Regions from separate parts of the Frischella perrara genome, predicted to be linked through region 2. Evidence: riboswitches for the same ligand, from Rfam matches in the RefSeq annotation. Region 2 holds a riboswitch; the other holds the start of a gene.
What was found. Region 2 has a riboswitch for thiamine pyrophosphate ahead of thiB (thiamine ABC transporter substrate binding subunit). Riboswitches for the same ligand answer to the same signal wherever they lie in the genome.

Region 1 (6,930 bases), 930 kb from region 2:
TTCTAACTGTACTTACAAGTGCTGAATTCGGGTTTTTAACCAGTTCATAAGTATATTGAGATATTGGGTTTTTAGGAACGATTCTAAACCGCCCCTCTGGAAAACCAAATGTTGGAAAAGGTTGACCATTTTGATCCGTTGCCCATGCATAATAACCTGCACGTGGCTTAAATTGGTTAGGGTCATAGGGGTCCGGTCTTGCTGTCATTTCACTACCCCACGGAGCAGGATCACTAGGAGCATCAGGCCATCCACCTTTGGTGTTTAATGCTAATACACCTGGTCTAATATAACAAATACCGTCATCCGCTATTAATTTAAATGTTGTAGATGCTTCTCGTATTTCTGAAGTTCTCGGATCACCGTATTCTGTATTAATATGGTAACTAAGTGTTACTTTTACAGAAGAATCTCCTCTATAGGATTCCGCATTACATACATTACTACCTAACCAAGTTTTTGAATTTGGATCAATGACGTTATCACTAGCATCACGCCACTCAGACGTAATATTATCAATAACTAAATTATTTGTATTAGCTAAATAATCACCATCATTATCCAAAATATCATCATTCGATAATGTTGGCAGATTAACACCAAAAGAATAATCACTTGGTGAGGTATTATAGGCAATATTTAATATTCTATTTTGGTTTGGAGTGATCGCTAAATTTTTATCATCTGATAATTTTAAATTGAAATAAATACCTTGCAAAACTTTTGCATCGGTTGTATCAAGAATTTGTGGTGCTTCACCTTGAATTGTATTGATAGTCGCTATTGATAAACTTGCACGACTATAAGAACATAAGAAAGCGCCGGTAGAAAAAATTAATGCTAAAATTAATAATAATTTCCGACATGAAGAAGTATATTCTAGATGATGCTGCATATTACTCATAACCAACCTGTTACCTGTGCGCTTAATATTCACCGCACCTCTTCTTTTCATAATTTTCCCCGCTAAACCAATCAAGACTAATGCCTAATAGATTAAGTAACCAAAAAACATAACTAACATACTGAAATGAAAAGAATTCTTATTAGAATAGAGCATCAATACTGCTAATTTTTGATATAGATCACATTATAAATGATTAATAAAAAATATCAATAAAAATAACAACTTAGGTTGTTTTATGATTTGTGTAACATAAAATGCTATTTATTAATTTTGAAATTAATATAACAACACATAAAAAAGATCAAAGTCATCACTTTGATCCTTTGTTTATAGTATTATTTAATATTAATTATTGGATTGAAATTAAAGACCTAACTCATGCCAAATGGTATCAATGTGCTCAACAACTTTTGCATCTTTTTTGATTACATTTCCCCATTCTCTTGTAGTTTCACCTGCCCATTTATTTGTCGCATCTAATCCCATTTTTGACCCTAATCCAGAAATAGGCGAGGCAAAGTCGAGGTAATCTATCGGTGTATTTTCAATAAAGGTAACATCTCGTTTCGGATCCATACGAGTAGAAATTGCCCACATCACATCTTTCCAATCGCGTGCATTAATATCATCATCACAGACAATTACAAACTTCGTATACATAAATTGCCGTAAATAAGACCACACTCCCATCATAATTCGTTTAGCATGTCCAGCATATTGTTTCTTGATAGTGACGACCGCAATACGGTAAGAGCATCCTTCTGGTGGTAAATAAAAATCAATGATTTCAGGAAATTGCTTTTGTAAAATCGGAATAAACACTTCATTAAGTGCTAAACCCATTACGGCTGGTTCATCAGGTGGACGACCAGTATAAGTTGAGTGATAAATAGCATCTTTGCGACGTGTGATGTGAGTAACGGTAAAAACGGGGAAACGCTCAACTTCATTATAATATCCGGTATGATCACCGTATGGACCTTCTAATGCTGTCTCTTGCGGATCAATATAACCTTCTAATACAATTTCTGCACTAGCGGGGACAAGTAAATCACATGATAAAGCGCTAACCACTTCACTTCGATGCCCCCGTAGTAATCCGGCAAACGCAAATTCTGACAAGGTATCGGGTACAGGTGTGACTGCGGCTAAAATAGTGGCCGGGTCTGCCCCTAATGCAATAGCAACCGGGAACTTTTCACCCGGTTTTGCAGTCTTCCATTCTTGAAAATCCAATGCACCACCACGATGAGCCAACCAGCGCATAATTAACTTATTTTTAGCCAGTCGTTGCAAACGATATACCCCTAGATTTTGCCGATCTTTATTAGGACCTTTTGTAATTGTTAATCCCCATGTTATTAATGGTGCAACATCATCTGGCCAGCAGTGCATGATAGGAATTTGTGTTAAATCAACGTCATCATTTTGTATAATGATTTCCTGACACGGTGCTGAAGAACGCTGCTTAACCGGCATATTTAAAACTTGTTTATATTTTGGCAATTCAGAGAAAAAACCTCGAATTCCTTTTGGCGGCTCTGGTTCACGTAAAAAAGCCAATAAATGACCGACTTCACGCAAAGCTGAAATATCATCTCTCCCCATCCCCATTGCGACTCGTTTGGGCGTTCCAAATAAGTTACACAATACAGGCATATTATAACCAATTGGATTTTCAAATAACAAAGCTGGACCGCCTTGCCGTAGAACACGATCAGCAATTTCCGTCATTTCTAAATGCGGATTGATTGGATAGCTTATACGTTTTAATTCACCCTGTTTTTCGAGTTGGGCAATATAATCTCTTAAATCTGTATATTTCATGAGCATCTCAAACATTGACATCTAGGGATGATTATAACGTGATTATTATAATTCACCATCAGGTATTTAAGACCAGACAATATAGCGTATATCCAGTGTTTACGGATAACGCTTTCTTAATTAGCACTTTACTGTTTAATTTAATATGTTTTAATACAGACAATTGCAAAATATTACCACCAACGGTAGAAATGATGAGTAGGTCCAATACCTTTACCTATGTGCAAAGTATCTGCTTGTTTAATTGCGCCATTTAAATAATCTTTTGCTTGTCTAATCGCATCAACTAACGACATTTTAGGTAACAATGCTGATATCGCTGCTGATAGTGTACAGCCTGTACCATGTGTATTTTTTGTATTCACTCTTATACTTGAAAAACGAACTATTTCATCATGAGTAATTAAATAGTCCGTGCTCTCTCTGCCATGTAAATGCCCACCTTTAATCAGTACTGCTTGACAACCAAATTGTAATAACGCCTGTCCTTGATGTTGCATTTGTTCTTCATTCGTTGCTTCCGGGCAATTTAATAATGCTGCTGCTTCCGGTAAATTAGGTGTAATTAAGGTGGCATAAGGTAGGAGTTTCTCACGAATCGCCTTAATTGCTTTTTGATTTAATAAAGCGTGTCCACTTTTTGCTACCATCACGGTATCTAATACAATGTAAGGAATAGGTTTTTGAGCTAATATTTCAGCTACCGCGGTAACGATTGCATTGTTCATCAACATACCAATTTTTAGGCTGTCAATCTGGCTATCTTCTATAAGTACATTGAATTGTTGTTTAACAAAATTTGCAGGTATAGCAAAAACGTCTGCAACACCTTGAGTACTTTGAGCCGTAAGAGCCGTTATCACTGACATACCGTATGCGCCTAATGCCGAAAACGTTTTTAAATCAGCCTGTATTCCTGCGCCACCACTAGGATCAGAACCGGCAATTGTTAATGCGATCGTCATCTGTTTATTCCTTGTTGAATTTGATTAATCTTATGAGCAAGTTGTTTTGTTGATCGAGCTATATCCGGCTGACCACAGATTGCCGACACGACAGCAACTCCCTCAATTCCCATTTCTAAAATTGGTGTGAGGTTTTGTAAGTTAATACCACCAATAGCAACAGCGGGACAACGCTTTAGGTGATTTAGTTTAGCTAATTCTGCTAATTCTATGGCTGGGGCAGCATCTTGCTTAGTTGTGGTAGGGAAAACCGGACCTATACCTAAATAATCGACGTATTGCCAATTTACCCTTTCAAGTTGTTGTTGATTTGAAATAGATAATCCCAGAAATTTATCGACACCAATAAGTTTACGGGCAACATCGACGGGTAAATCCCGTTGTCCAACATGTACACCATCAGCATCAACCGCTAAAGCAATATCGACATGATCATTAATTATTAATGGAACCGGCGTATCTTGAAGAACTGTTTTTAAGGCTAATGCAGCACGATACCAATCTAATCGATCGAATTCATGCTCTGATCTTAATTGCACAACGGTCACCCCATTATCCACTGCAATCTTGACTGTATTAACCATCCCATCGATTCCGCCACATAAATCTGGGTCTAAAACTAAATACAAAGATAAATCGAGTTTCTTTTGCATATTATTTCTCTTTTACAACGATATTTTCCATCAAAGATAATTGATCTAAAAGTGAAACGGCAAAACTGCCTAAACCTTGTTGTTTATCAGCTAATTCGGCAGCCTTCTTCATCATATAACACGCTGAGGCTGCGGCACATAAACGATCGGATGAATTAGCAATGAAAGCTGCAACCATCGCTGACAGCGAGCAACCCGTTCCGGTTACTTTTGTTAACGCTACATCTCCTCCTGCGATAGAATATACCTGCTTTCCATCAGTAACATAATCTGTAGCACCAGTAACGGCGACAATGGTTTGATATTGATCTGCTAGTGTCTTAGCTGCTGTCAATGCTGATTCAGTAGATTCTTGACTATCAACACCTTTTGATTGAGCTTTGTGCCCAATTAGTGCCATAATCTCGGCAGCATTACCTCGAATGACCGTGGGATGATAAGATAATAATGAGTGCACAACCTGCGTACGAAATTTTAATACCGAACCTACAGCAACCGGATCCAATACCCAAGGTTTATCAACTAACATAGCTGTACGAGCTGCAAGAAGCATGCTCTGGGCTGAAGACTTTTCAATAGTTCCAACATTAATTAATAAACTATCCGTAACTTTAACAAAGTCTGCCACCTCCTCCTGAGCAACGACCATAGCAGGTGAAGCTCCAATAGCTAATAAAATATTTGCAGTGAAATTTTGCACAACATCATTAGTTATACAATGAACCAACGGGTTACTTGAACGAACATGTTTTATAAATGGGCTAACTTGTTCAGCTAGTAATAATGTAGTAGTTAAAGACATCCCTTCTCCTTACTTAAAATGGTAGAGAAGGTGCTATCTAACTAGAAAGCGGAGACTTCCCTACGCTGGTATGAGCCCAGATCAGGTTCAACGGGTAAATTCTCAGCCATTAGCAAAACCAAATTGCAAATGACACCCCGAGTCAAATCAGTGAATGGTTATTATGCATGCAATTTACATAACAAGCAAATAGACCATAAAATCACTTATAACTTATACTTACAATCTTTTTTATTAATAAAATAAAATAACTACAAATACCAGTTTAATCGTTTATTTACTTTTAAATGATTATTGATAGACTAATTACATTTCAATAGTTAAATATCAATAAACATATGAATTCATCTAGGCAAGCGCAATTATTACAATATGGACGTGAACTAATTGAATCTGAACTGAGTGAAGCTCAAAAACTATTACATCGACTTGATCATAATTTTATTCAAGCCTGTGAACTTATTTTGGCAACAAAAGGCAAAGTGGTGGTATCTGGTGTTGGCAAATCAGGTCATATAGGAAAAAAAATTGCCGCATCCTTAGCAAGTACTGGCACACCATCATTTTTCATGCATTTATCAGAAGCATTGCATGGCGATTTAGGTATGGTCAACAGCACTGATACAATCATTCTCATATCTTATTCAGGTAGAGCAAATGAATTTAATTTTATTTTACCTATATTAAAAGATCTGAACGTACCGATAATTGCCATAACTGGTGGTAAAACATCGCCATTAGCTAAAGCAGCCAATACAGTTTTAGACGTTAGCATTGAGAAAGAAGCTTGCCCTATGGGATTAGCCCCAACTTCCAGTTCAACTAACACTTTATTAATAGGCGATGCACTTGCTATTGCTGTCATGAGAGCGAGAGGATTTAATGAAGAAGATTTTGCCCGTTCTCACCCTGCCGGTAGCTTAGGTGCAAAATTACTTAACCGAGTTAAAGACGTTATGCGTACCGGAGAGCGAATACCTAAAATCGCTGAAAGTGCAACGGTATTTGATGCAATGCTTGAACTAAGTCGCACAGGATTAGGTTTAATTGCAGTGTGTGATGCAAATAATCATATTAAGGGAGTCTTTACCGATGGCGATTTGCGTCGTTTATTATTAAATAATGGTACATTACATGATCCGATAAACCAAGTAATGACATCACCGGGTTATCGTCTTCCTGAAAACAAGAAAGCCATTGAAGCGTTAAAAGTATTTAACGATTATAATATTACCGCTGCACCCGTCGTCGATCAGAATGATTGCTTAGTCGGCGCAATTAATATACATGATTTACATCAAGCTGGTATTTCCTAGGATGAAAACTGTATTCATTTGGAGAAAGCTGATATTATTTATAACTGAAATAAATAATCAGAAATTTTTTATTGCAAAATAGCTATATCTCCTGCGATAATTGTCGCCCTAAATTTTGTCTTTAGACGGAGACTAAGAGTATTGCGGTTTGTTTTATAATCACAGACAATGTCTATAAAACGAATCGTCAGCATGTTTAACCAAACACAGATGATGAAATTATAATGGCAGAGAAGCGGAATATCTTTTTGATTGGCCCAATGGGGGCAGGTAAAAGTACTATTGGTAGGCAGATCGCACAACAGTTAGGTATGGATTTTTTTGATTCCGATCAAGAAATTGAAAGACGTACCGGAGCTGATATTGCATGGATCTTTGATTTAGAAGGTGAAGACGGTTTTCGTGCTAGAGAAGAGAAGGTGATCAATGAATTGACTGAGAAGCAAGGCGTTGTATTAGC
Region 2 (6,930 bases):
AACCCATTATCTGTTACATTTTTAGAAATACATTACAAATAATACCCGTTATGCTCTTGATCAATTCATTGATTTAATTGAACAAGAGCTTAAGCCAGTGAAACTATTTTTCTCCCGAGAGCTGTTTTGAGCGATTTACACATGCTTCAACCGCATTCATTATCGCTGCTCTGAAGTTATTTTGTTCAAGTGTTTGAACGCCTTCAATAGTAATACCGCCTGGTGAACATACCATATCTTTTAGTTCACCTGGGTGTTTATTTGTTTCTAACATCAGTTTAGCTGATCCCATAACTGTCTGAGCTGCAAATTTATAGGCTTGTTTACGTGTCATCCCCCCTTTTACTGCACCATCCGCTAGAGCTTCAATAAACATAAAGACAAAAGCAGGACCACTTCCACCAACGCCTGTTGCTGAATGGACTAACGATTCTGGTATAACTTCGGTTAATCCAATACAATTTAATAAACCTCTAACCGTAAGAAGCTCTTCGGGACTAACTTCCGTATTAGGTGTAAGCGAACAGATAGCTGAATTAACTAAAGCCGGTGTATTAGGCATAACTCTCACAATCTTTTGTTCATAACCAATGATAGCTTCGATCATTTTTATAGTCACACCTGCGACAACAGACACAACAACAGTAGATTTTTTAAGTTCTTTTTGAATTTCAGCTAAAACTTCATTAATATTCTGTGGTTTAACAGCAATAAAAACGATATCAGACTCTTTTGCTACTTCTTTTGCTGATGCTAAAACATTTAAATCATAACTCTCTTTTAATTTTTCACCATTCTCAGGATGAATATCATAAACATTGATTTGAGAAGCCGGAATAAATTGGCTGGCAATAATTCCATGTAAAATCGCACACCCCATATTTCCTAGCCCAATAAATCCAATACGTTGTTCCATGAGGTTCCTCTTTGATTATTAAATAGATTTGTGTAAAAGTTATATAACGATTCAGGATAAATAGCAAAAGATATTTTAAACAATATATTTTGCATTTTGATATCAACGAAATATCAAGCTTAATAAATTATCTTTAATATTGATTATAAATATCCTTCAAACTTTGCCATTAATGACTTCAAAATACAACTTTATGTTATTCGTTTTGGATTAGGATTCTATTCCCAAATATTTTGCAATTTCTTGTTGTTGTTTAAGACCTGAGTATGTTCCATCATAGACTATTTGACCATCAAATATAACCAAACAACGGTTTTGATAACTATTTATATCGTCCAACTGATGAGTTACCATAAGTGTAGTCAACTGGTATTCATGTTGAATTTCATTAAGTAAAATATGCATTTCCTTTTTCAATTTTGGATCGAGTGAAGAAAACGGTTCATCTAATAATAGAATTGGTCGTTGCATAAGTAGGCAGCGCCCTATTGCAACGCGTTGGCGTTGCCCACCCGATAATTGTTGCGGATATTTTGATAAATGATTGGTTAATCCAATTCGTTCTGCAATGGCATCAAGTTTTAAGCGCTGAGTAATATTTAGCTTCATCGTTGGTGTTAACCCTAGAGCAAGATTTTGTTCAACGGTTAAATGAGTAAACAGATTATTTTCTTGAAACAATATTGCTACGGGTCTTTTAGCTGGCGATATTTCTGTGTTATTTTTGTTATTTAAGATAATTTGACCATTATCAGGCATGATAAAACCGGCAATGATATTTAATAATGTACTTTTACCTGCTCCACTAGGACCTAAAATTGTTACAGTTTCTCCTTTTTTAACCGTAAAATTAAATCTCATTATTTGTTCTTGATAAGCGTAGTTCACATTTTGTAATTCAATCATGGGGTTCTCTCAAACGAGTTAATTAATAAATAGCTAGTAATTAATAAAATTAACGCAGAAAATGAAGCTTCTTGATAACGATAATGTGAAACTAATTCAAAAAGATAATAAGGTAAAGTCATAAAGTCTTGACTACCGAAAAGCGCAATAATACCAAAATCCCCCAATGAAATAACACAAGCAAAGGCGAAACTATAGGTAAATAATTGTCTTAATGCCCTAAATTCAACAATATATAAATAGTTTAATCCCGTGATATTTAAGGATAATGCTAAATATTGATAACGTTTAGTTAAATCTACTAAGGGAGTAGCTAAATTCCTAAGAATGAACGGCAATGCTAATAAAGCGTTACTTACAACAACCAATACAAAAATAAAACCTGGTACATCAGTCATACTGATGAATAATAAAAAACAACCCACTGATAAAACCATATTAGGTATAGCTAAAATCAATGATCCTAGAAATAGCAGATAATCACTAACTAATGTATGTCCAACAAGCCTTAAACGACTATTAGTCCAAAGAATCGACAGCGCTAATATCATCGCTAATATGGCTGAACATAATGCCACAATAAATGATGTTAATAATGATTGGATTAATGAAAATGAGATAAATTCAGTAGAAAAATAACAAATGGTATCAAGAATGATCGCCAATAAAGGACTGAGTATATAGACCGCACTCATTAAGATCACAATAACAGCAATACCTTTTTTTACTAAAGATGTTCTCGCAATATAATACTCTTTATTAGCGATTAACTGCGGGGAATGTTTTGGAGTAAGTAACCTTAGCAATAACATAAATCCGATACAAAATAATAGCTGCACAAAAGACAATATTACGGCTTGGGATAATTCAAAGTCTCGTATTGCCTGATAAATTGCGACCTCAATCGTAGTGTATTTAGGACTCCCGCCCAATGTTAAAACAGTTGCAAAACTTGAAAAGCAAAACATGAATATTAACCCGCCCATTGGTAATAATTGTTTGGCAACTATAGGCCATTCAAGATATTTAAAAGATTGCCATAAATTAAAATTGAGTTGTTGGGCAAGTTTCTTTTGCTCATTAGGTATTAGTAACAAAGACTGATAATAAATTTTGGTTGCTAAAGGAAAGTTAAAAAAAACATGTGCCATCAAAATACCCTTAATACCATATAGTGACAATGAATAATTAAGTTCAAAATAATGGCAAATATTAGCAATAATGCCCTGTGTCCCATAAACTGATAGTAAACCTGTAATAACCACTAACGAAGGCAGTGCAAAAGTCAATGAATAGCAATTTAATAAAAATGATTTACCTTTAAAATTAATTGAAAGCAGTGATTTTGCCACGATTACCGCTAAAGCAAGCGATAGCAATGTTGAAATAATTGCTTGATAAAAAGTAAAAAACAAAACATGTTGTAGATATGGATCTAGACTAACCTCACTTTCTCCTTGTTGATAAGCAAATAACCATAAAGTAAATAAGGCACAAATTATTACTACAGTAACAAAAATAACGGCCAAGGATCCAGGTAAATAATCACTTATTGACTGACGGAATTTTGCCATTGTGTAATCCATGCTTTTTGGTTGTTACTCACTTCATCCTCAGTAAAAGAAAGCGATTTTTTCACTGTTTCTATTTCATTGTAAGCATTGGGTAATTCGATCTTAATTGATGGATACATATAGTTCTTTTCAACAAATTGATTTTGCACCTCTGGCGTTAATAAAAAAGCCAAAAATTTTCTCGCTAAGGTTGTTTGTTTTGTGTAACGACTTAAAGCTGCGACTTCAATTTGTCGATAATGGCCTTCATCAAAGATAGCGGCTTTATATTGATAATCGTGATCATTAATAATGTGAACAGTGGGTGATGTGCTATAACTTAAGACGAAATCAGCTTCCCCCTTTAAAAATAATCCGTAAGCTTCACTCCAACCTTTGGTTACCGTTAAAGTATGTTTGCTTAAATCTCGCCATGCTTGATTGACTTTATCGCCATAAACATTATTCATCCATAACAAAAAACCTAGACCCGGCGTACTCGTTCTTGGATCTTGATAAACTATTTTCCAATTATGTTGATTATGAATCAGTTGATCTAAACTTGTTGGAGGATTCTTGATTTTATTTTGATTATAAATGAAAGCAAAATAACCATAATCATATACTATAAAATCATTATCCCACCAATCAATTGTTAGGTTAGCGGGTTTAGCGATTTGATGTGGTTGCACTAACTGTGCTTTTTTAGCTGTGCTGATTAAATTAGTATCAAGACCCAGTATCACATCCGCTTTTGTCTTTGCTCCTTCTAAACGCAGTCGATTAACTAGGGTGACGGCATCACCGACACCAACAATGTTTACAATACAGTCACATTGTTGTTCAAAATCATGTTTGATTTTATCACCAGGTCCCCATTTTGATTGGAAGGAACTATAACTATAAACCGTCAGAATCGGTTTCTTTTCTTCCGTTGCCATAACTAAAGGGATAAATAATAAAGAAATAAATAAGATCGTAAGATTACGAAACATTTTGCCTCCAATGGTAGCCATTTCAGTAAAAGACAAAAGGTTTGAGTTGAATAAAGATGGTGCATAATTACATCTTTGATAAGCTCAATCCCTCCGCCGGTATTAGCCGGTTCAGGTTCGACGGGTCATGTTTTCCATTTCTAATGAATTACAACTCTCAGCTGACTTTCGTTATTAGCTCCCCGTTGAGAACAATTTTATTTTAGCTGATTTATTAATAAAGTAAACGCTTAACACATTGTTAGCATGACAATTCCATCCTTTACAGGTATTATATTGCCCAATTTACTTTGCAATAATTAGGTAACTTTCTGTGAATATTCAAAATTTATTATCTGACAAAATTAAACATGCCATGATTGCTGCCGGTGCGCCACCTGAATGTGATGCTTTAATCAAGCAATCGGCCAAAGCGCAATTCGGTGACTATCAAGCTAATGGTATTATGGCTGTCGCCAAGAAAATGGGCATCAACCCGCGTCAATTAGCGGAAAAAGTCGTAGCTCAATTAGCTATTGAGGATATTGCAGATAAAATAGAAATTGCAGGACCGGGCTTTATCAATATATTTCTAAAGTCAGACTTTATTGCTAACTTGAATGAATTAGCACTTAAAGACAGTAAATTAAATTTAACAATAGCAAATAAAGGGCAAACTGTCGTTGTCGATTATTCAGCACCAAATGTTGCTAAAGAAATGCATGTTGGTCATTTACGTTCAACAATTATTGGCGATGCAACTGTCCGAGTATTAGCATTTTTAGGTCATCATGTTATTCGAGCTAATCATGTTGGGGATTGGGGTACGCAATTTGGTATGCTCATCGCCTATTTAGAAAAAATGCAAAACGAAAACGCTAATGATATGGCATTGGCTGATCTTGAATCATTCTATCGTGCTGCTAAAAAACACTATGATGAGGATGAACAGTTTGCTGAAAAAGCCCGTAATTATGTTGTAAAACTTCAAGGTGGTGACGAATATTGTCTTGCTATGTGGCGAAAATTAGTCGATATAACTATGACACAAAATATCGCAACTTATAAACGTTTAAATGTGACTTTATCGCTTGAAGATACAATGGGTGAAAGTATCTATAATGAATTACTGCCTAAAGTGGTAAGTGATCTTAAAAATCAAGGATTGGCGGTAGAAAGTGATGGCGCGTTAGTTGTATTTTTAGACGAATTTAAAAACAAAGAAGGCGAGCCAATGGGAGTAATCATTCAAAAACGTGATGGTGGTTATCTCTATGCTACGACTGATATTGCAGCCATTAAATACCGTTATGAACAACTTCATGCTGAACGAATTCTCTATTATACCGATTCACGTCAACATCAACATTTAGAACAAGTATGGATGATCGCACATAAGGCACATTACATACCAGAATCTTTAAAATTAGAGCATCATATGTTTGGAATGATGTTAGGTAAAGATGGCAAACCATTTAAAACACGTTCAGGCGATACTGTCAAATTAAATGATTTATTAGATGAAGCGGTTGAACGAGCCCAAAATCTAATTAAAAATAAAAATACGGAATTAACCGATGAAGAATTGGCTGAAGTAGTGGATGCGGTAGCAATTGGCGCTGTGAAATATGCTGATCTCTCTAAAAACCGCACGACGGATTATGTCTTTGATTGGGATAATATGCTCTCATTTGATGGAAACACTGCACCTTATTTACAATATGCATACACCCGCGTGCTATCTGTATTTAGAAAAGCAGAACTTGCAATTGATAGTGATTTAAACGGTAACATTGAACTCGTTCATGATAAAGAACGTTCTTTAGCGATTCGTTTAGCACAATTTGATGAAACTATTGTTACAGTAGCGAATGATGGTTTACCCCATATTTTGTGTAATTATTTGTATGACATTGCCACATTATTTTCAAGTTTTTATGAAAACTGTCCGATCTTAGCAGCGGAAAGTAGTAATGAAAAACAAAGCCGTTTAAAATTAGCTGCACTTACAGCTAAGACCCTAAAAACAGGCTTGGATATGTTAGGCATTAAAACTGTAGAAAAGATGTAAAAGTCTTTTGATATAATCATTGCTCGGTAAAGACTAATGTCGAGCAATGATCATATTAGGCTTAAATTTATTGACTCATTCTTGCCGTTCACTTCATTAAGTATCAGTAATTCAATATCTATTAAATAATTAACATTCATTAGTAACAAATCATAACCTATTGAAATATTTAATTAAATATTTGGGTATGGATAAAAAAGTATGTGATACTAATTTATAAATGGTTATTTTCACTGTGTTTTATATCAAAGAGAAGGCTTTAACACTTGGGGAATTTTGCAATTATTGCCTCATCAAGTATATAATAGCCGGTTTTTGATAAACAATTAAATTTAAAGGAATGATATGCGGATTTTTGTTATAGGAATAGCCTTATTTGCACTCTATTTTGGTGCTGGAAATTTGATTTTTCCTGTCATGCTTGGGCAATTGTCGGGGGATCATTTTACCCTTGCCTCTTGGGGATTTGTTATTACAGGGGTAATACTCCCATTATTAGGTGTCATTGCC

Region 1: linked by a shared signal. The riboswitch ahead of thiM (hydroxyethylthiazole kinase) and the one ahead of thiB (thiamine ABC transporter substrate binding subunit) in region 2 are both predicted to bind thiamine pyrophosphate.

Annotation. Positions count from the first base shown of each region.
Region 1 is NZ_CP009056.1:2,325,108-2,332,037, forward strand. It holds gene FPB0191_RS10055 (hypothetical protein) at 1-955, opposite strand, end outside; gene ubiD (4-hydroxy-3-polyprenylbenzoate decarboxylase) at 1,271-2,734, opposite strand; gene thiD (bifunctional hydroxymethylpyrimidine kinase/phosphomethylpyrimidine kinase) at 2,908-3,699, opposite strand; gene thiE (thiamine phosphate synthase) at 3,696-4,352, opposite strand; gene thiM (hydroxyethylthiazole kinase) at 4,354-5,154, opposite strand; TPP riboswitch at 5,195-5,304, opposite strand; gene gutQ (arabinose-5-phosphate isomerase GutQ) at 5,493-6,470, shown strand; gene aroK (shikimate kinase AroK) at 6,695-6,930, shown strand, end outside.
Region 2 is NZ_CP009056.1:1,392,371-1,399,300, forward strand. It holds gene proC (pyrroline-5-carboxylate reductase) at 104-916, opposite strand; gene thiQ (thiamine ABC transporter ATP-binding protein ThiQ) at 1,127-1,822, opposite strand; gene thiP (thiamine/thiamine pyrophosphate ABC transporter permease) at 1,819-3,396, opposite strand; gene thiB (thiamine ABC transporter substrate binding subunit) at 3,372-4,370, opposite strand; TPP riboswitch at 4,442-4,565, opposite strand; gene argS (arginine--tRNA ligase) at 4,684-6,420, shown strand; gene brnQ (branched-chain amino acid transport system II carrier protein) at 6,766-6,930, shown strand, end outside.